4 regions of the Exiguobacterium sp. UBA6309 genome follow, and region 3 is predicted to be linked to each of the others. Evidence: riboswitches for the same ligand, from Rfam matches in the RefSeq annotation. Region 3 holds a riboswitch; each other region holds the start of a gene.
The links. A riboswitch is a leader RNA that binds a small molecule or an ion and turns the genes downstream of it on or off. The one in region 3 is predicted to bind S-adenosylmethionine.
Positions count from the first base shown of each region.

Region 1: it holds a riboswitch for S-adenosylmethionine, as region 3 does, so the genes downstream of both, mtnK (S-methyl-5-thioribose kinase) here and B3M90_RS05965 (LLM class flavin-dependent oxidoreductase) in region 3, are expected to answer to the same signal.
Region 2: it holds a riboswitch for S-adenosylmethionine, as region 3 does, so the genes downstream of both, metK (methionine adenosyltransferase) here and B3M90_RS05965 (LLM class flavin-dependent oxidoreductase) in region 3, are expected to answer to the same signal.
Region 4: it holds a riboswitch for S-adenosylmethionine, as region 3 does, so the genes downstream of both, B3M90_RS13540 (methionine ABC transporter ATP-binding protein) here and B3M90_RS05965 (LLM class flavin-dependent oxidoreductase) in region 3, are expected to answer to the same signal.

Region 1 covers NZ_DJTL01000012.1:13,650-18,619, forward strand. Annotated here, with positions in the region: gene B3M90_RS03340 (sugar ABC transporter substrate-binding protein) at 1-174, opposite strand, end outside; gene mtnA (S-methyl-5-thioribose-1-phosphate isomerase) at 186-1,235, opposite strand; gene mtnK (S-methyl-5-thioribose kinase) at 1,232-2,398, opposite strand; SAM riboswitch class I at 2,477-2,580, opposite strand; SAM riboswitch class I at 2,786-2,887, shown strand; gene B3M90_RS03355 (2,3-diketo-5-methylthiopentyl-1-phosphate enolase) at 2,958-4,148, shown strand; gene B3M90_RS03360 (2-hydroxy-3-keto-5-methylthiopentenyl-1-phosphate phosphatase) at 4,145-4,804, shown strand; gene B3M90_RS03365 (methylthioribulose 1-phosphate dehydratase) at 4,801-4,970, shown strand, end outside.
Region 2 covers NZ_DJTL01000025.1:251,893-256,862, reverse strand. Annotated here, with positions in the region: gene B3M90_RS07755 (EAL and HDOD domain-containing protein) at 1-904, shown strand, start outside; gene pckA (phosphoenolpyruvate carboxykinase (ATP)) at 931-2,499, opposite strand; SAM riboswitch class I at 2,734-2,860, shown strand; gene metK (methionine adenosyltransferase) at 2,989-4,197, shown strand; gene B3M90_RS07740 (GNAT family N-acetyltransferase) at 4,335-4,823, shown strand; gene B3M90_RS07735 (serine aminopeptidase domain-containing protein) at 4,902-4,970, shown strand, end outside.
Region 3 covers NZ_DJTL01000020.1:94,238-99,207, reverse strand. Annotated here, with positions in the region: gene B3M90_RS05985 (ABC-F family ATP-binding cassette domain-containing protein) at 1-49, shown strand, start outside; gene B3M90_RS05980 (NUDIX domain-containing protein) at 114-494, shown strand; gene B3M90_RS05975 (hypothetical protein) at 721-1,188, opposite strand; gene B3M90_RS05970 (ATP-grasp domain-containing protein) at 1,267-2,214, opposite strand; gene B3M90_RS05965 (LLM class flavin-dependent oxidoreductase) at 2,211-3,269, opposite strand; SAM riboswitch class I at 3,344-3,446, opposite strand; gene B3M90_RS05960 (DUF975 family protein) at 3,556-4,194, opposite strand; gene B3M90_RS05955 (DUF817 domain-containing protein) at 4,388-4,970, opposite strand, start outside.
Region 4 covers NZ_DJTL01000038.1:67,685-72,654, reverse strand. Annotated here, with positions in the region: gene B3M90_RS13555 (GNAT family N-acetyltransferase) at 1-255, shown strand, start outside; gene B3M90_RS13550 (MetQ/NlpA family ABC transporter substrate-binding protein) at 316-1,131, opposite strand; gene B3M90_RS13545 (methionine ABC transporter permease) at 1,159-1,824, opposite strand; gene B3M90_RS13540 (methionine ABC transporter ATP-binding protein) at 1,814-2,827, opposite strand; SAM riboswitch class I at 2,911-3,015, opposite strand; gene B3M90_RS13535 (aminotransferase class I/II-fold pyridoxal phosphate-dependent enzyme) at 3,078-4,265, opposite strand; gene B3M90_RS13530 (alpha-glucosidase) at 4,414-4,970, shown strand, end outside.

The DNA of each region.
Region 1 (4,970 bases), on a different contig from region 3:
AAGGAATTGTTTCGTATGGTCGTCCGATGCTAGGTTGCGGATGACGGCGATCTTGACGTCCGATTGAACCCCTTTTGGTACATCCTTGACGACCTTCGTCGTCGTGGCTTCTCCATTCGCACAAGCCGCTAGTAACAGTGCCGGTGCTAGGACGGCGTAAGCTAGTTTTTTCATGACATATCTCCTTATCCGAGGGGTTGAAGCCCTGTTAATTGTTCAATCGTTTCTTCATTCGGTTGCGTGATGACACCAAGTTCGGTAATGATGCCCGTGATCAATGTGTGTGGTGTGACATCAAACGCCGGGTTGAAGACAGCGACGCCTCCCGGTGCTGTCGCGACACCTTGGACAGTCGTCACTTCCTGCGGATCACGTTCTTCGATTTCGATCGCGTCTCCGGAAACGAGCGAGAAGTCGAACGTCGAGAGCGGTGCTGCGACGTAAAACGGAATACCAAAAGCTTGCGCGAGCAGTGCCAATTGGAACGTCCCGATCTTATTCGCCGTATCTCCGTTTCGTGTAATGCGGTCGGCACCGACGATGATCGCATCGATCTGTTTTTCTTTCAGCGTATGGGCGACCATGTTGTCCGTAATTAACGTGACATCGATGCCGGCACGTTGCAGCTCCCATGTCGTCAATCGTGCTCCCTGCAGTAACGGTCGCGTCTCACTCGCAAAAACGGATAATTCGATGCCGCGTTCTTTTGCGATGTAGAACGGCGCAAGTGCCGTTCCATAAGCAGCGGTCGCAATCGATCCAGCATTACAAATCGTTAGGATCCGGTCGCCTGACTGGAACAATTCCAGTGCATGAATCCCGATTTGACGTGACGTCTGCGCATCCTGGTCGTATAAGGCGACCGTCCGTTTTTCCAACCGTTCGCGAATCACTTCTACCGACGTCCCGTCTTGAATGATTGGATTCAATTGATCGAGGACATTTCGCAAGTTGACGGCCGTCGGTCGTGTCGCGAGTAACGTCGCCGATGTCTCAAGCAAGGCTTGCTTGTAGACCGGTAGCTCTGCTTCAAAGCGGTACGCTTCTTGAACGAGCACGAATCCACCGAATAAGCTGATCGCAGGTGCGCCCCGGACACGTAGTTGTTTAATCGCCTCAACCGCTTGCGCGAGATCAGCAATGACTTCATAGTGCTCTTCTTGCGGTAGACGTGTCTGATCGAGAATCGTCAAGACACGATCTTCGTAACGGATACTTTGAACGAATGTAGTCATCGGCTCAGTTCCTCCGTTACGTCAAAGTTTCGTAAATCATCGAATGTCCGGCATTCTGTACGGCGTTTGATTAACGCCGCTCCTAGACGAAGAGCGTGACGTTTCCGCTCTAAGCGTTCCGTCGTTGAATCGATTGATTCTAAATCAGCGACCGGTGCAAGGCCGATCGTCCGCCGAATCAATTCGCAACCGGCAAAGCCAAGGGCATCCTGCAAGATCGTGCTCAGTACATCGTCGACGAGCCCCGATGCCCGGAATGGTTCGACGGCTTCCCGTTCCCATAATGCACGGAACGTTGAAGCAAACGTCAGCCAGAACGTATCGATATCCTTGATTCGGGCGCCACGTCGTGTAGGGTAATCCGGATATGCCGCGAAGAATAGATGCGCAATGAACTGCCCGACATCGAATCCGAATGGACCATAAAAGGCGAATTCAGGGTCGATGACTTTCGTTTCCGTCGCCGAGGCGAAGATGCTTCCTGTATGTAGATCGCCGTGCAGCAATGCATCTCCTTTCGTGATGAAGAGCGCTTCGAGTTTTGCGACTTCGCGTTTCAACTCATCGTCTGCCCATAGACGTGCCACCTCTTCTTCGAGTCCGGCTTCAATCTCGTTCGTCTCCGCGTCATGAAACGGATCCGTGAAGATTAATTTTTCCGTGATGTCGCACAAGTCTGGATTGTAGTACGTTCGGGCGACACGTTTCTTTTCAACCGGACCAAGCGCAAAGTCCGATGTATGGAATAACGTCCGAGCGAGATAAGAACCGATATGTTCCGCAAGCAACGGATACTGTTCACCTGCGAGTAAACCACTTCGAACGATCGTCAGATGTGAAAGATCTTCCATGACCGTATATGCCTCTTCATGACTAGCATGAAAAACACGTGGCACGAACGGTACGGCATGCCGTGCGAATTCACGGAGTGCGGATTGCTCGATCCACGCTCGTTCGAGCGATAACGGCCAGCTCTCCCCGACGACCTTCGCATATGGTAATGCTTGTTTTAAAATCAAGCGATGTTCGCCTTCTCGAATCCGAAAGACGAGGTTGAGGTTCCCGTCGCCAATCTCTTCTGCTTCGACGGCTCCATCGCCGATCAGTCCTAATGTCCGAACACAATCAATCGCGTCCTGTTCTGTGAATGCTTTATATGTCATCTCAGTTTCCCCCTATGTGATACACGAAAAAGCGCCTCTTTTCGTCATCGAAAAGAGGCGCAGAAAAGTCACTGCGTCCTCTTATCTCTCAGACGAAACGTCTGTTGGATGTAGCACCGTGCCCAGTGGTCGGTTGCTGCGGCGTCATCGGGCCAATTCCCTCTGCCAACTCGCGATAAGAGTCGTATGTAGTTGTCGTGTGTGATATTGATTTGAATCTTACGCAATCGACTTCCTCGCTGTCAAATCGAAATCAAGCAGAAACGGATATCATTTTTAAGTCATCTATAGAAAGAGTATTTTCAAAAAAATAAATTTTCTAAAAATAGTTTGACAAGTGGCGATTCTCATGTAAAAATTGCAATTAGATTTCACAATTTCATCCAATTCTTATCAAGAGCAGACGGAGGGACAAGCCCTACGATGTCGCAGCAACCGACCTTTTGGCACGGTGCTAATTCTTGCAGCTACTAAGCTGACAGATAAGAGTCCACGTTCGAATCATTCATGGTCTCTTGTCGCTGACGAGAGACCATTTTTTTGTTGAAGGAGGAAAGACATGGCTTATATCACTGCTACTTATCAATTGACTGCCCGTGATCGACTCGAGCAGCGCGCTGAACAACTCGCGCTTGGTCTGACAGTCGGTTCTTGGACGGAACTGAATCATCTCGAACAACAACAACTTGCCTCGTTCAAAGGGGAAGTCGTACATACCGAAGAGCGCGATGGCAAAGGATATATCACGATTCGTTACCCGGAACATAACGTATCGCGCGACTTTTCTGCGATTCTGACGACCGTCTTCGGGAAACTCTCACTCGACGGTGAAATCAAATTAACGGAATTGCTACTACCCGATACATTTACGTCGGACTTTCCAGGTGCAAAGTTCGGGATCGAAGGGGTCCGTTCCTTGATCGGTGTCGAAGATCGCCCACTATTAATGAGCATCTTCAAAGGAGTCATCGGACGCGATTTATCGTTCCTTCGTGATCAACTCGAAGGACAACTCGCTGGTGGGATCGATCTCGTCAAAGACGATGAGATCCTATACGACAATCCATTGACACCAACGATTGACCGGGCACGGATCGGACGTGAGGTCATCGATGCTCACTTCCAACGGACCGGTAAACGTGCGTTATATGCGATCACACTCAGCGGTCCTGTCTTTACGCTCAAGGATCAAGCCAAGCGATTGATTGATGCTGGAGCGACTGCTTTCTTGCTGAATACCTTCACATACGGACTCGACGTCTTACGCGAACTGGCAAGTGATCCGGAAATCAACGTTCCGATTTTCAATCATCCGGCATATAGCGGTGCGTTGATCGCTAGCCCGAATCACGGAGTCGCAGCTCCTGTCTTACTCGGCACATTACCGCGCGCTGCTGGAGCAGACTTGACGCTATTCCCGTCTCCTTACGGCAATGTCGCTTTGCCAAAGGATGTCGCCCGTGGTATCGCGGTCGAAGCGACCCGTCTCGGTCAGACGAAATCAATCTTCCCGGTTCCTTCAGCCGGTATTCATCCTGGACTCGTCGCTCAACTCGTACGAGACTTCGGGATCGATTCCGTCATCAACGCCGGCGGCGGCGTACATGGTCATCCGCAAGGTGCTGCGGCTGGTGTCATTGCTTTCCGTCAGGCACTCGATGCGGCACTCGCAAATGAATCCCTATCGACGGCAGCATCGCGTCATGAAGAATTACGAATTGCCCTCGACGCTTGGGGGATCAAGTCATGACCGTACGGATTCTTTGTGACTTCGACGGGACGGTGACGACACAGGATAACATCATCGCACTCATGCAGGCATTTGCGCCAGCGAGTGACTTCGAACCGTTAAAACGCGGTGTACTCGACCGGACGTTATCGATTCAGAGTGGTGTCGGGCAAATGTTCGCACTTCTGCCGTCTGACGGAAAAACAGCCTATCTTGACTTTTTGTTGGAGCGTGCAGTCATTCGCGACGGATTTTCGGAGTTACTGCAGTACAGTCGTCGTCAAGGCATCGATTTTTCGATCGTCAGCGGTGGAATGGACTTTTTCGTCGAACCAATCTTAGCGCCATTCCTCGACCAAGAACAGATTTACTGTAGCGTCGCTGATTTTAGTGGTCCATTCGTCCATATCGATTGGCCAAACGCCTGCGATACCCATTGCACGAACGGGTGCGGCTGTTGTAAAACGTCCGTTGCCCGGACACTACGTAAAGACGGTGACGTCATCATCGTCATCGGCGACTCGGTGACGGACTTCGAACTCGCAAAACAAGCGGATCGTGTCTATGCCCGTGATTATCTGATCACGTTGTGTGAAGAGAACGATATCGCCTATACACCGTTTGAGACGTTCCACGATATCGTTCATGATTTAACACGAGCGGAGGTGACAACATGACATTCATGCGACGGTATGAAGAGCTACGCGCCATCAAACAAGAGCTTGCGGCGCGCGATTGGTTCCCTGGTACGAGTGGCAATCTCGCCATCCGGACATCCGGTGTCCCGGTTGAATTCCTTGTGACGGCAAGCGGAAAAGATAAACGGCAGACGACTCCTGACGA
Region 2 (4,970 bases), on a different contig from region 3:
GACAGATTTACTTCGACAGTACGGAGCGGAATTGTTTGCATTGATCGATTTAATTAAAATCGACATCGAGGCAATTTCCCCTCGCGAGCAAAGTGCCATTTTGCATATCGTTCGACGTAATTATCCTCATATTAAGATGCTTGCTGAACGTGTCGAGACGCACGAGGATCATACACGTTGTCTTGAGATGGGGTATGACTGGTTCCAAGGCTATTTTTATGCTAAACCGATGCTGATGAAGGGGAAAGCTGTCCCACCACAATTGCCGGTGTTGTTAAAGATGCTGAAATGGCTTGATACGGATGAGAAGTACGATGAAGTCATTGACGAAATCGAAGCCAATCCGTATATCAGCATCCAGGTATTACAACTGATCAATTCTCCGGGAGTGGGATTACGCAATACGGTTAGTTCCGTTCGTCAAGCGATCTCACTACTTGGCTTTGCTCAACTTAAAAGCTGGATTTCGTTGATTGTCTTACGTGAAATGAAGCTCGCAAGTCCTTATGAATGGTCGAATGAGTTGCTGCGATCTTCCTTACATTGCGCAAAGCTCTGTGAGTTGTTTGCAACAGAAACAAGGACGCTGCAACAAGAGAGTGCCTATATGATCGGCTTGTTATCGCATATCGATGCGTTATTGTCCGTTGATATTGACGACATCATCGATCAATTGCCAATCGAGGAATCCTTGAAGATTGTCCTCCAAGGAAAAGACCATCCGTTCCGGGATTGTCTAGTGCTTGCGATCAGCGCAGATCGCGGTGATTTCGAACAGTTCGAATTGCTCAGTCAACGGTTAGGTGTATCACTTCCGCGAGCATATGCGTTACTGACGGAAAGTCAGGAGTGGCTTATGCAAAAAGAGATGCATCTTCAAGAAGAGACAGATGCCATTCTATAAAAAAAAAGAGCCCTGAGGCTCTTTTTTTATAGACATGGACCTGCTGACTTGATCGCATCCGTCGCACTTTCGAAACGAAGGAAATTATGTTGGAATTTCTCAGCAAGCGAACGCGCTTGTGTGTTGTATTCGTCAGGATTTGACCAGACGCGTACCGGATTGAGTAATTCACTTGGAACACCAGGAACTTCAAGTGGCATATGAAGTCCGAAAATTGGGTGCTCTTCTGTTGGAATCGTTGCAAGTGTTCCGTTGACGGCAGCGTTGACCATCGTCCGTGTATACGATAGCTTCATTCGACTACCTGTCCCGTAAGCACCGCCTGTCCAGCCTGTGTTGACGAGATAAACGGTCACACCGTGACGATCAATCAGTTCTCCGAGCATCGTCGCATACTTTTCAGGTATCAGTGGAAGAAACGGTGAACCGAAGCATGTCGAGAACGTTGCTTCCGGTTCCGTGATACCACGCTCTGTTCCAGCAAGTTTTGATGTATAACCTGATAGGAAATGATACATCGCTTGTTCTTTCGTCAACTTACTGATCGGAGGCAAGACGCCATACGCATCAGCCGTCAAGAAGACAATCGTCTTCGGATGACCAGCCCGTGATGGGACAGCGATGTTATCGATCGCTGTGATCGGATAAGCAGCACGTGTATTTTCAGTCAACGATGTGTCATCGTAATCAGGATGACGAGATTCATCGAGCACGACGTTTTCAAGGACAGTTCCGAAACGGATCGCATCAAAAATTTGCGGTTCTTTTTCGCGTGACAGATTGACCGTCTTCGCATAACATCCACCTTCAATGTTGAAGACGCCGTCATGCGACCAACCATGCTCATCGTCACCGATCAATTGACGGCTATCGTCTGCTGACAGGGTGGTCTTACCAGTACCGGATAGACCGAAGAACAAGGCGACGTCGCCTTCGTGTCCGACGTTTGCTGAACAGTGCATCGAAAGGACATTTTCTTGTGGTAAGAGGTAGTTCATGACGGAAAAAATCGATTTTTTGATTTCGCCCGCATATTCGGTTCCGCCGATCAAGACGATCCGGTGTTCAAACGACATGGCGATGAATGTCTCGGAATTCGTTCCGTCAACGGTAGGATCTGCTTTGAAATGTGGCGCGTAGACGACCGTGAACGGTTCGAAGGCAGCCACTTCAGGATACTCGCGTAAAAAGAGTTGTTTGGCAAACAGGTTATGCCAAGCGTATTGTGTGAGCACACGAACCGGAAGGGTGAAGTGCGTATCTGCCCCAGCAGCAGCTTCTGTGTAGTAGAGCTGATCGGCTTCGTTCATGTAACGAAGAACCTTTTGTAACAATTGTTCAAATTTGTCTCCATCCATCGGTTGGTTAACATGACCCCAATCAATGTGAGACTCGCAGGAAGAATCACGGACGATGAACTTATCTTTTGGTGAACGACCTGTAAATTTCCCCGTTTCTACAGATAGTGCGCCGTTCTCAGTAAGGACACCTTCTTCGTTTCGAATCGCATGTTCGACAAGTTCAGCAACAGATAGTTGTTTGAACACATGCTCTTTCTTGAGTAGTTCTTCGATATTCAGGACCGTCATCGGCATCCTGACCCCACCTTTCCCCTACGTTGGTTTTGGCTCACTGAATTTAGTATGACACATTTATTATATATGACATACTAAAGAGAGCGCAATCATTTTCTGGTGCTGATTTCTATTTATCTGGAAACGCTTTCAGCATTAATAGTTTAACATCTCTTTTAAAAAGTTTCGACTAGAATTTGAAACCTTGCTTGACAGAGTAGGTACAACTTTATATCATGTAATTCGTAACGGATACTCTTATTCTGAGCAGGTGGAGGGAACAAGGCCCGAAGAAACCCGGCAACCGTCCTACATTAATTCATATATTAATGAGGGAAAAGGTGCTCTCCTGAAGCGAAGTAAACACTTCGAACGATAAGAGGGTAAAGGAAGAACGCACAACCTTTCCCTGACCATTTTTTGGACTTGGAAAGGTTTTTTTCATTTTACCGTCCCACTCAACTAGGGGAAATGAGTACACCGTCAAATTCTTTTTTGGGAGGGTCATACATGACAAACCTTAATCGCCGACTATTCACGTCGGAGTCAGTCACTGAAGGTCATCCAGATAAAATCTGTGACCAAATTTCGGATTCAATCCTCGATGCGATTCTTGCAGCGGATCCAAACGCACGTGTTGCGGCAGAAACTTCTGTTACAACAGGTCTCGTTCTCGTTGCAGGTGAGATCACGACATCCACTTACGTCGACATTCCAAAAGTCGTTCGTGAAACGATTCGTGAAATCGGCTACACACGCGCGAAATACGGTTTCGATGCGGATACATGTGCTGTATTGACATCGATCGATGAGCAATCAGCAGATATCGCTCTTGGTGTCGACCAAGCGCTTGAAGCACGTGAAGGTAGCATGTCTGATGCAGAAATCGATGCAATCGGTGCAGGAGACCAAGGTCTTATGTTCGGTTACGCAACGAAAGAAACACCAGAACTCATGCCACTTCCAATTTCGCTTTCGCACCGTCTCGCACGCCGTTTGGCAGAAGTGCGTAAAAACGGTCAACTCGACTACCTTCGTCCGGACGGAAAAACACAAGTCACGGTCGAATACAACGAGAACAACGAGCCGGTTCGTGTCGATACGATCGTCATCTCGACACAACATGCGGAAGAAGTTACGCTTGAGCAAATCCAAGCTGATTTAAAAGAACACGTCATCACACCAGTCATCCCGGCTGAATACATCGACGCAGCAACGAAATTCTTCATCAACCCAACTGGTCGTTTCGTCATTGGCGGACCACAAGGAGATGCTGGATTGACTGGTCGTAAGATCATCGTTGATACGTATGGTGGATACGCACGCCACGGCGGTGGAGCATTCTCAGGTAAAGATCCAACAAAAGTCGACCGTTCAGCTGCATACGCAGCACGTTACGTCGCGAAGAACCTCGTTGCTGCAGGTCTTGCAGACAAAGCAGAAGTTCAACTCGCTTACGCAATCGGTGTCGCACACCCAGTATCAATCGCGGTTGATACATTCGGCACAGGAAAACTTCCTGAAACACAACTCGTCGAATTGGTTGCTGAAAACTTCGATCTTCGTCCGGCTGGAATCATCAACATGCTTGATCTCCGTCGTCCGATCTATCGTCAAACAGCTGCATACGGTCACTTCGGTCGTACAGATGTTGAGCTTCCATGGGAGCAAACAGATAAAGCAGCAGTTCTTGAAGAACAAGCAAAACGTTTCGCATAATCAAAAAGTCCGGAAATCCTACTTGGGTTTTCGGGCTTTTTTGTTTCCGCGGAACTTTGCAGGAAACGAATGTTTTTTCTAGAAAAGGGTAAAAGTACATGAGTCGATTTGTATGAGTATAAAGGGGGGTTCCGATTATGGAAATACGCGAAGCTATTCCAGCTGATGCAGGACGTATTCATGACATTGCTATCACATCTTGGATGGATACGTATGAAGAAATCTATTCCGAACGTTCGAAAGCGCATTTCGTGCAGGAGGCGTATCCGCAAGAAGAAGTCGTTCGTGCGATCCTGACAGCGGAAGAAGCACGGGGAGAGTATTTTTATGTCGGAATCATCGACGAGGAAATCGTCGGTTTCATTCATGCTGTTGATGTCGAAGGAACATGGGAGATCATTCGGCTTTACGTCCTGCCGGAATATCAGCAAAACGGAATCGGAAGACGTCTGATTCGTGAACTCGAACGACAAGGAGCCGTCCCACTCGAAGTCTACGTGGAAGCACGTAACTATAAAGCGCGTCAATTCCTGACCTCATTTGGTTTTGAAGAACTTAGTGAGATGACGGAAGAAGTGTTTGGGCAAGCGGAATCAGTCGTTCGTCTTCGCCATGTTGCCTCGTGAAATCCGTCTCGGGACGGTTTCGTTTGCGTTTGAAATAAGGTATCGTGAAAAGGAATTATGAAGTGAAGAGGTGAGTTTGTGGTTGAACAACCAACAGGAATCATCGTATTAGTCTATCCGTTACAACTGCGTGCCCGTCCGAGTGAA
Region 3 (4,970 bases):
GAACAACGATACGATTCAACAGCAATTAACAGCGTTATACGCACAATGATTTTAAAAGAGACCGGAACTGTCGTTTCGGTCTTTTTTTGAACATGTTGAAGGAGGAATGCGATATGCGACATCGGGTATGCGCTGCGTTGATTGAAGAGCAACAGATCCTAATGGTCGAATTACATACCCCTTCCCGGACATTTTGGACGTTACCCGGCGGAGGTGTCGCGAATGGTGAAACAAAAGAGCAAGCCATCATGCGAGAAGTGTTAGAAGAAACGCATCTTCACGTCACGGTCGAACGGAAACTTTACGAGATTTCAATGGATCAAGGAACAGAGACATGTTTTCTCGTTCGCCGTGCCTTAGATAGTCCTGGACCTCGACTCGGGATCGATCCTGAACTATCGCTTAATCAACAAGAATTACGAGCTGTTCGGTTTCGACCACTGAATGAGATGCAAAATGATTCACAGATTTCTCGTTTGCGTCTACTATCGTAACGATATAATCTTTGGATTAAATGAAAATTTAATAACCGTATTTATACTTAAAAATAGTAGTCGGTAACTAAGCATTTTGATAATCCAAAATCGCTCGATCCAGCGATAGAAAACGAGAACGTTATCAAGGTGTCGACTGCCTATCCGTTTTACCGAGTGATCATAAATCGTATACGAATCGATAAGATATGAAAAAACGGATTCCCCAGTGCGGGAATCCGTTTTTTCATGCATTGTTCTTCTTTTGTTTCGCTGCCTCTTCTTCGACACGTTGCAACAAGCCTTGAACAATTTTCTCGTTTTCTCGTTCGCCACCGAGTGACAAGAGACTTTTCCCAACGAAGTTCACTCCTTCATTTTTTCCTGTATAAATCAACAGACAACGATCGTGTCCAAGTGGTTTGAGCGTAAACGTCATCTCGATCTTGAATATTTTAGCCAATGTGAATCCAATCGTATTTTGCTTGAAGTCAGGCTCGTTCGTATAGGCTAAATCGGTCACGATATAGGTTTCGAGTCGATTACCCTGCATGTATGTTTGACGATACGTCGAACCGACGACACCCGGTTTTCGTTCAATCACCTCGTGCTGGACGACGTTTGGAATCAAACGCTGCAATCGCGTGTGATCAAACAAGTGCCATGCTTCCTCAATCAGGATGTCGAGCTGTCGTTCTTCTCTCCACGTAATCATAGATCCGCCCCCTTCTTTCTATAGAAATACCCCATCATCCGGTCTTGTAACGTCCGGTGACAGGGCGGAAGCCGATTCTTATTTTACTGTACTTGTTTCAAGTGCTGTTCCGAGGAACTTGGCCAGTTCGAGCATACCGTAGCGTCCTGCAGCTGCCTCAGCATCCGAATTGTAATTCGTATTCGTATTGACGTCATACGTATAGATCGTACCTGACGCATCCTTAATGAACTCGATGCCTGCGACCGCGATTTGGTTCGCTTGGAGGAATGCTTCATACTTTTGGATGATCGGGTCATCGAAGCCTTCAACGATTTGGAACTTCATCGGCGTTTGTGGCGCTTCTTCACCAACTGGGCAGAACAAGTCGTCGATCACACATGCATCCGCTGGGCAAAGCTCAAAACCTTCTGATGTATCGACTCGAACCGCGTAGACGAACTTTCCACCTACGAATTCACAGCGCGTGATGTACGGTTCTGGTGCTTGGATATACTCTTGAATCAATGTGATGCCATCGACTGGTTCGTCGAATGTCGGACCATCGAGGTAAGCTTCAAGTGCTTCAATCGAATGGAATAACTGGACGCCGAGACCTTTCCCGGCACGGTTGTGTTTCGTGATGAATGACGAAACACCGATCTCTTTTGCTGCTTGTACGATTTGATCGCGTCCGACGGCAGCCGTCGTCTTCGGTACACGAATCCCAGCCTTCCGCAACGCCGTGTATTGATTGACTTTGCTGACTTCAAGACGAAGCGCACGCGTTCCGTTAAAGACGGTCCGGTCATGCTCTTCTAACCAAGCGAGGACCCCTTCCGTCAACTCCGGCGCGTAACGATGCCCCCGCGTATGCGAAGACGCACTCATACGACTGTAAAAGACACCTTCTGGCGGCAGTTCATCTAACGGTACGATTCCTTCATTTAAGTGCCACTGCTCGTACGGCAACTTGAGTTCTTCGAGACGTTTGATGAGATGATCCGTCCATTCTTGGTTTTCGTGGAGAATATGAATTTTTGTCATGATTGTTGACCTACCTTTCGTTTCGCTTCGACCAGTGGCATTACGTCACGGGCAAAGCGTTCCATTTCTTCAAGTTGTGGTGAGAATTGTAACAAGAGCAACGTGACACCAACGGCTTCGAACGCTAGAATCCGTTCGGCAATCTGTTCTGGTGTTCCGATCAAGTTCGGTCGCAGACCACGGTTCGAGACGGAATAATCATTTCGTTCGACCTGTTGTTCGAGTTGCGATTTACTGATGAAATCTTGATAACCGGCATAACCGGCGCTGTCTTCCTTAACGTCCGTGATGCGTTGCCACTCAAGAAGCGCTTCTTCTTCCGTATCCCGACAAATGATGTAGGCAGCAAGACCGAAGCTCTCAAGCGGTGCGTGTCCCGTCGCTTCCCGGCGTACTTTCATATCATTAATTTTATGAGCTACTTCTTCAACAGTGCCTCCATGCATGACGTAGGCATCACAATGTTCGACGATCGTCCGTTTTCCGGCTTCACTCTCTCCACCAGCGTAGAGCTTAATCCCCGGACGCTGGACGGGTTTCGGATGGAGTTCTGCCTGTTCGATCGTGTAGTGATGACCGAAGAAGCTGTACGGTGACGCATCTGCCCATAGTCCTTTCATGACCGTGACGAACTCTTCCGTCCGGGCATAGCGCTCATCATGTGCAGTAAAAATACCGTTGTATTGTTTTGCTTCTTCTGCCCACCAGGCTGAGACGACATTGAGCGTAAATCGCCCTCCACTCAACTGATCGATGTTTGCCGCCATCTTCGCCGTCGTCGCTGGATTATGGAACCCGGGACGAACCGCTGTCATGATCTCAAGGCGTTCTGTTGTTGCAGCAATCGCCGCTGCCGTTGTCCATGCCTCAAGACTCGGTTCCTTGATGCCTTTGATATCGTTCAAGTTCAATTCCGCAATCAACGTCGTCGAGAAGCCGATGCGTTCAGCTGTTTGTGCGACTTGTTTCGCATAATCGAATGTTGCTGGCATCTGTTCATCCTCGACGTTACGTAACCATCCCCCAAAAATCGGTAACCAAAAACCATACTCCACTCCATCGTCCCCCTTATCATAAAAAAACGCTCTTTTCGAAGTTCGAAAAGAGCGACGGTATCTTGTCCTGTCCGCTCTTATCTTCAGAAGGTATTCCTTCCTGGAAGTAGCACCTTCCGCCATAGCGGGGTTGCTGAAGTGTCTTCGGGCCAGTCCCTCGACTTCTCTAGATAAGATGTGTTGCATTCATCGTACAGAATTCATTGAACTAAAGCAACCATTAAACCGTCTTTTCCTATCGGATTTATTTCAAAGAAAAATCCCGACGTAGTGTCGGGATTCCGGATTAATATGGTGCGACGAAATCTGATGTTGGCTCTGGTGCTTGTTCACCACGAACACGATCATAGAATTTGGCAAGCGTGACGCTGAAGTATGGTCCAACCCATAAGACAGCAAGACCAAGTGTAACGATTACAAGTAATGCCCAACCAATGAATGATAGGAAGAGTAAGAATGCTTCCATCTTATGACCATCCATGAGTTGGCGTGAACGCGTGATGGCCTCGAGGATACCGATCGATGGTTCATCTCGAAGGATGTAGAACGTCAACAAGTAAGAGAATGACTTGATGATACCAGGGATGATTAAGAGTAACGTCCAGAGCGCGATAAAGATGAACTGAACAATGGCCAGCCCCACCACTTTCAGGAACATACCATATGGCTCAAACAAATCCGTCACTTTCGTTTCTTCGCCACGAGCAATCGACATGGCAATCCATGTCCAACCGACTCCTACTGGAATCAATAAAATCGACACCAATGATACAACGAGATCTATACTACTAGACGGCTCATCGATATCCGATCCAAATAAATTAGGAACACCCTGAATAATACTAAACAGCAGAAAAGCTAGGACTGCAAATCCCCAACGACCCCTGAGCGACTCCTTCGCTGCTTTTTTTAATTGAGATGACATGAGTAAGGTCCTCCTTAAAAAATAAGTTCTCACCTTACTCTACGGCTTAAAATTTCTAATGTTTCACTCTTTTTTCAATAATTTCCCGTCTCGTTGCTGGTTGAGCCAAGCACGCTCAAGTTGTCGTCCACATGTTAGAACGAACGTTGAACATCGAAGCGCTTCATCGCAAACGAAATGTCATGTTTTTCGTCTATGTACGCTGATATATCTCCACAGCCGGATCCTGACGCTTGTATTTCGCGACGATGACGATCAAAACCGTGATGATCACAAGCAGGAACCAAGAAGACAATTTTCCAAGATCAACGACTGCCCAGCCTCCTTCCTGATGCGGATAGACCCAGCCTTTAAAGAACGTCACGATGTTCTCCGCAATCCAAATGAAAAAGGCAATCAGTAAAAAGGATAGGACGAGCGGCATCCGGTAGATCGTCTGCTCGATCGTAAAATGAACCCATGACTTATAGAAGACAAGGACGACGAGGACCATCAATAGCCAGCGTGCATCGAAGATCCAATGGTGGGTGAAGAAGTTGAGATAGACGAGACTGCCTACGCTGATCGCAAGCCAAGGCGGTGGAAATGCTGTGAAGCGTAAATGAAATCTTCGGAACGCTTGACAGACATAACTTGCGACACTTGCATACATGAATCCTGCATACAAGGGAACACCAGCCACTTTCGTTAGAGCCTGTTCCGGATAACTCCAAGACCCAACGTTCACTTTGAACAGTTCAAGTGCTAGACCAATCACGTGAAAGAGTAAGATCAGT
Region 4 (4,970 bases), on a different contig from region 3:
GCCAATTTATTTGCGATGTACGTCACTCCAAGCATCAGAAAACAGCAGGTCGGACGGCAATTGGTACAAGAGGCATTACGGGCATTAGAGGAACGTCCTTGGATCGAGCAGGTTCATCTCTCGGTCGTTCGGACGAATGAAGCCGCTAAAGCCTTGTATCGGTCGCTTGGATTCGAATCGTACGCGATTGAACCGCGGGCGTTGAAAATCGATGGTACCTATCATGATGAAGAACTCATGTGGTATCGGTTCTAACACAAAACGACCGAAATTCAATGAGAGATGATCTCTTTTGAATTTCGGTCGTTTTTAAAATCAGTTTGCCCAATTTGGTTTGCTGAAACCTTTGAATGATTTTTCGATGACTGTGTTGAATGCATCGGATTCGACAGCTGTCTTCAGGTCTTTCGCGACTTGTGAGTCTGCATCTTTCGTTTGGACAGCAATGAGGTTCCGGTATTGCTCGTCCATCGTCTCGAGTGCTAACGCATCGAGTAAATCGAATTTCGCAGCAAGCGCGAAGTTCCCTGGAACTGCTGAGACATCAACGCTTTCGATGGCACGTGGCAGTTGCGCTGCTTCAAGCGGCTTGATGACGAGTTTCTTCGGATTTTTGACGATATCTTTCTCTGAGACGGTCAGTGGATCGACATCTGGCTTCAGTTCGATCCAGCCTTGTTCTGCCAAGAGGTTCAACGCCCGCGCTTGGTTCGTCGGATCATTCGGCGTCGCGACTTCAGCGCCCGTCTTGACGTCGTCAAGTGTCTTCGCCGTCTTACTATATAGTCCCATCGGTGCCGTCGGAACGGTGATGAGTCCTTTTAGGTCGAGATTTTTTTCTTTAGAGAATGTCTTCAGGTAAATCGAGTGTTGGAATAAGTTAGCGTCGATATTGCCGCTACCGAGCGCGATGTTCGGTTGGATATAATCACTGAACTCGACGATTTCGACTTTGTAGCCTTTCTTTTCAAGTTGTGGTTGAATCGCTTGTTTGACCATATCGCTATAAGGACCGCTTGTCGCCCCGATCTTGATCGTCTTGTCTTTTTCATCAGCGCTGCTGTCTCCACATCCTGCGAGGACTCCTGCACCGAGTAAGGCTGTTGCTAAAAAGGCGTATCGTTTTTTCATGATTCCACTCTCCCTTTGTATGTATGATTAGCGTTTATCTGTTTTTCGCGCCAGTTGATTCCCAAGTGCTTGAATGCTCTGGACGATGACGATGAGGACGACGATCGTCACGATCATGATGAGATTATCATAGCGATAATAGCCGAAGCGGATCGCGAGGTCACCGACACCTCCGCCGCCGACGATCCCAGCCATCGCCGAGAAGCCGATCAAACTGATCGTCGTTAGCGTGATGCCCTGAATGATGCCAGGGAGTGCTTCTGGTAAAAGGATACTGACGATGATCCGTAATGGTTTCGCACCGCACGCTTCCGCTGCTTCGATCAAACCAGGTGGAATCTCACGCAGTGATGTTTCGACGAGTCGTGCGAGAAACGGAATCGCTGCGACACTGAGGCTGACGGATGCTGCTGTTGGACCAATCGTATTATCAAGCAAAAATTTCGTTAATGGAATGAGGGCAACAAGCAAGATGATGAACGGCAAGGACCGGACGATGTTGACGACGAAGTCAAGAACACGGCGGACGGCAAGGTTTTGAAAAAATAATCCGCGGTCGGTGACGAACAAGAGAATCCCGAGCGGAATTCCGACGACCAATGCGAAGGCAAGTGAAATTCCGACCATCCACGCCGTCTCACCGAGCGCCTTCAAGAGCTCAGGTAACATCGTTTGAATACGATCAAGCCACATCCTGAATCACCTCGAGTGTATGAAGTTCCGTCGCGAGCCAGTCGAGGGCAGGTGCGATTTGATCGGAGGATCCCGTCAAGCTGACGATTAGGACACCAAAAGCGACGTCTTGGATGTAATCGACTTTTCCGTGCAGGATGCTGACCGAGATATCGTATCGACGGATGGCTTCCGACAACGTACTTTCACCGGTCTTCTCGCCCGTGAACTGTAGGCGGATGATCTTTCCCGGTGTCGCTTGCAAGATGCGTTCCGGTAGCTCGATCTGGAGTGCCGTGTCGACGTAATGTTGTGTCACCGGATGTTTGGCTTGACTGAACAAATCGTATGTAGAGGCAACTTCGACGACTTCCCCTTGAGACATGACCGCGACACGATGGCAAATCTGTTTGACGACATCGATCTCATGCGTGATGAGGACGATCGTCAATCCGAGTCGTTCATTCAAATCTTTCAACAAATCTAAAATCTGCAGCGTCGTGACCGGATCAAGGGCAGAGGTCGCTTCGTCACATAACAAGACGGTTGGATCATTCGCGAGTGCCCGGGCAATCCCGACGCGCTGTTTCTGTCCGCCGCTCAACTGACTCGGGAAGTTCGTCTCGAATCCTTCGAGTCCGACGAGCGAGACGAGTTCACGGATCCGTTCCGGAAAATCTGCTCGTTTGACGCCGGCAGCCTTCAGTGCAAAAGCAATGTTATCTGCGACATTACGCGACTGGATCAATTGGAAATGCTGAAAGATCATTCCTGTCCGCAAGCGAAGTTGACGCAAATCTGCTTTTGACATCCCGCCGAGCGAGACACCGTCGACCTTTACCGTTCCTTGTGTCGGATGCTCGAGACCGTTGATCAGACGAAGCAACGTACTCTTACCGGCACCGGATTCACCGATGATCCCAAAGATTTCTCCTTTTTGAATCGTCAAATCGACATCTCGTAATGCAAAAATCGGGGTCCGGTCTCGGACGAACCGTTTCGTAATCTGTTTGAATTCAATCATCTGCTCATCTCCTCATACAAAAAAAGTCGCTTTTTCCTAGTAGCAGAGCAACCAGAAAAAGCGACGAAAGTGTAAGATTTCGTAACTTATCTCTCAGAATGAATCCATTCTGTAGGATGTGGCACCGTTCCTGATAGGTGGTTGCCGGACGTCGTTGGGCCTAATCCCTCGGTCGCTCTCGATAAGTAGTTATGCTGTTGGGATTTACTTTAACGGAAATGATTCCCATCTGTCAAATGTTTTTTCAGAATTATTCTGCAACAGGTGTCCGGAACAGGTTGAGCGTTCCAATTCGGTCGACGGCCTCCTCTAGCCGTTCGACGTCAGCAATTAAGCTGATCCGTACGTAGCCTTCGCCGTATTCGCCGAAGAATGATCCAGGGGTAACGGCGACGTGTGCTTCGTCAAGCAGATGATCCGTGAAGCTTTGGGACGTGTATCCTTCAGGCACCGGAAGCCAGACGAAGAAGGAACCGCCCGGTCGTGGTCCGCTCCAACCGATTGCATCGAGTTTAGCGAACAAGGCATTACGTCGTGTTTCGTATAAGCTACTTAACTCACGGACACATGTTTGGTCACTCGTCAGGGCAACGGTCGCTGCATGTTGGATCGGTGTGAAGGCACTGACGTAGAGATGTTCCTGATACGTCTCGATGCTTGAGATGACGGACGGATTTCCGATCGCGAAAGCGATTCGGAAGCCAGACATGTTGAAGCGTTTCGAGAGTGAGAACAACTCGATTCCGACCTCCTTCGCCCCTTCCGTCTGCAAGAAGCTTCGTGTGGGACCATCAAAGCTGATGCCGCCGTAGGCTAAATCATGGACGACACAAATATCATGGGCATCCGCGAAGGCAACGGTCTGTTCGAAGGCTTCTGCTGTCGCTGTCGCACCTGTCGGATTACTCGGGTAATTGAAGAACAACATCCGGGCGCGCTCGACATCTGTCGTATCAAGTAAATCGTAATCCGGCAGGAAGTTATTTTTCTCAAGCAATGGAAGTGTAATCGGGTAAGCACCAGCAAGTGCTGCTCCAGACAGGTAATCCGGGTACCCCGGATCCGGGACGATGACACCTTCTCCAGGATTGACGATCGTTTGTGGTAAGGCGACGATTCCGGCTTTACTACCGAGAAGAATTGCGACCTCGGTTGCCGGATCGATCGTGACGCCGAATTCGTTCGCATAAAAGCTCGCGACGGCTTGCTTTAGAAAATCATGTCCACGAAATGGTGGATATTGAAGGTTTGTTGGCTCATCGATCGCCTGTTTCAAGGCGTCGAGAATATGTACGGGCGTCGTTTGATCGGGTGTTCCTTGACCAAGGGTAATGACATCATGTCCGGCAGCTTTCACAGCACCGATCCGGTTCGCAAGTTCAGCGAAAACGGGAGCAGGAAGCCGATCGATGGCGATGGATGGAGCGAAATGTTTCATGGATGTGTGCCTCCTTCGTAGTATTGTCGTCAAGGATAACGAATATTCAGTCAAAAGAAAAGAACTTTTTTGAAATTCAAAAAAATCGTCCAATAAACAGGTACAGATATGTGGAGCGGGAATAGAGAGTAGGGAGAGGAGTGAGGAGATGAAGCGAGCTAGCTGGAAAGAAGCAGTCGTCTATCAAGTCTATTGGCGCAGTTTTAAGGATTCGAATGGGGACGGCATCGGTGATTTGCGAGGTGTCATCGACAAGCTAGATTACATCGCATCGCTTGGTGTCGATATCGTCTGGTTAAATCCATGTTACCGTTCTCCAGACATCGATAATGGCTATGATATTGCCGATTATTACACGATCATGGACAAGGCGGGGACGATGGGCGATCTACAAGAGTTGATCACAGCGGCTCATGCACGCGGCTTAAAGATAATTCTTGATTTGGTCGTCAATCATACGAGTGACCAGCATGACTGGTTCCGTCAGTCGCGGGACCGAATCCACGACAAGGATGATTGGTACATCTGGAAAGATGGAACGAAAGAGACGCCCCCGAACAATTGGCGGTCTTACTTTGCGCCGAGCCCGTGGACGTGGAGTGAAGAGCGCGAACAATATTATTTCCATTCCTTTGCGAAAGAACAACCGGACTTAAACTGGGAACAACCGGCTGTCCGGCAAGCGATCTACGACATGATGAACTG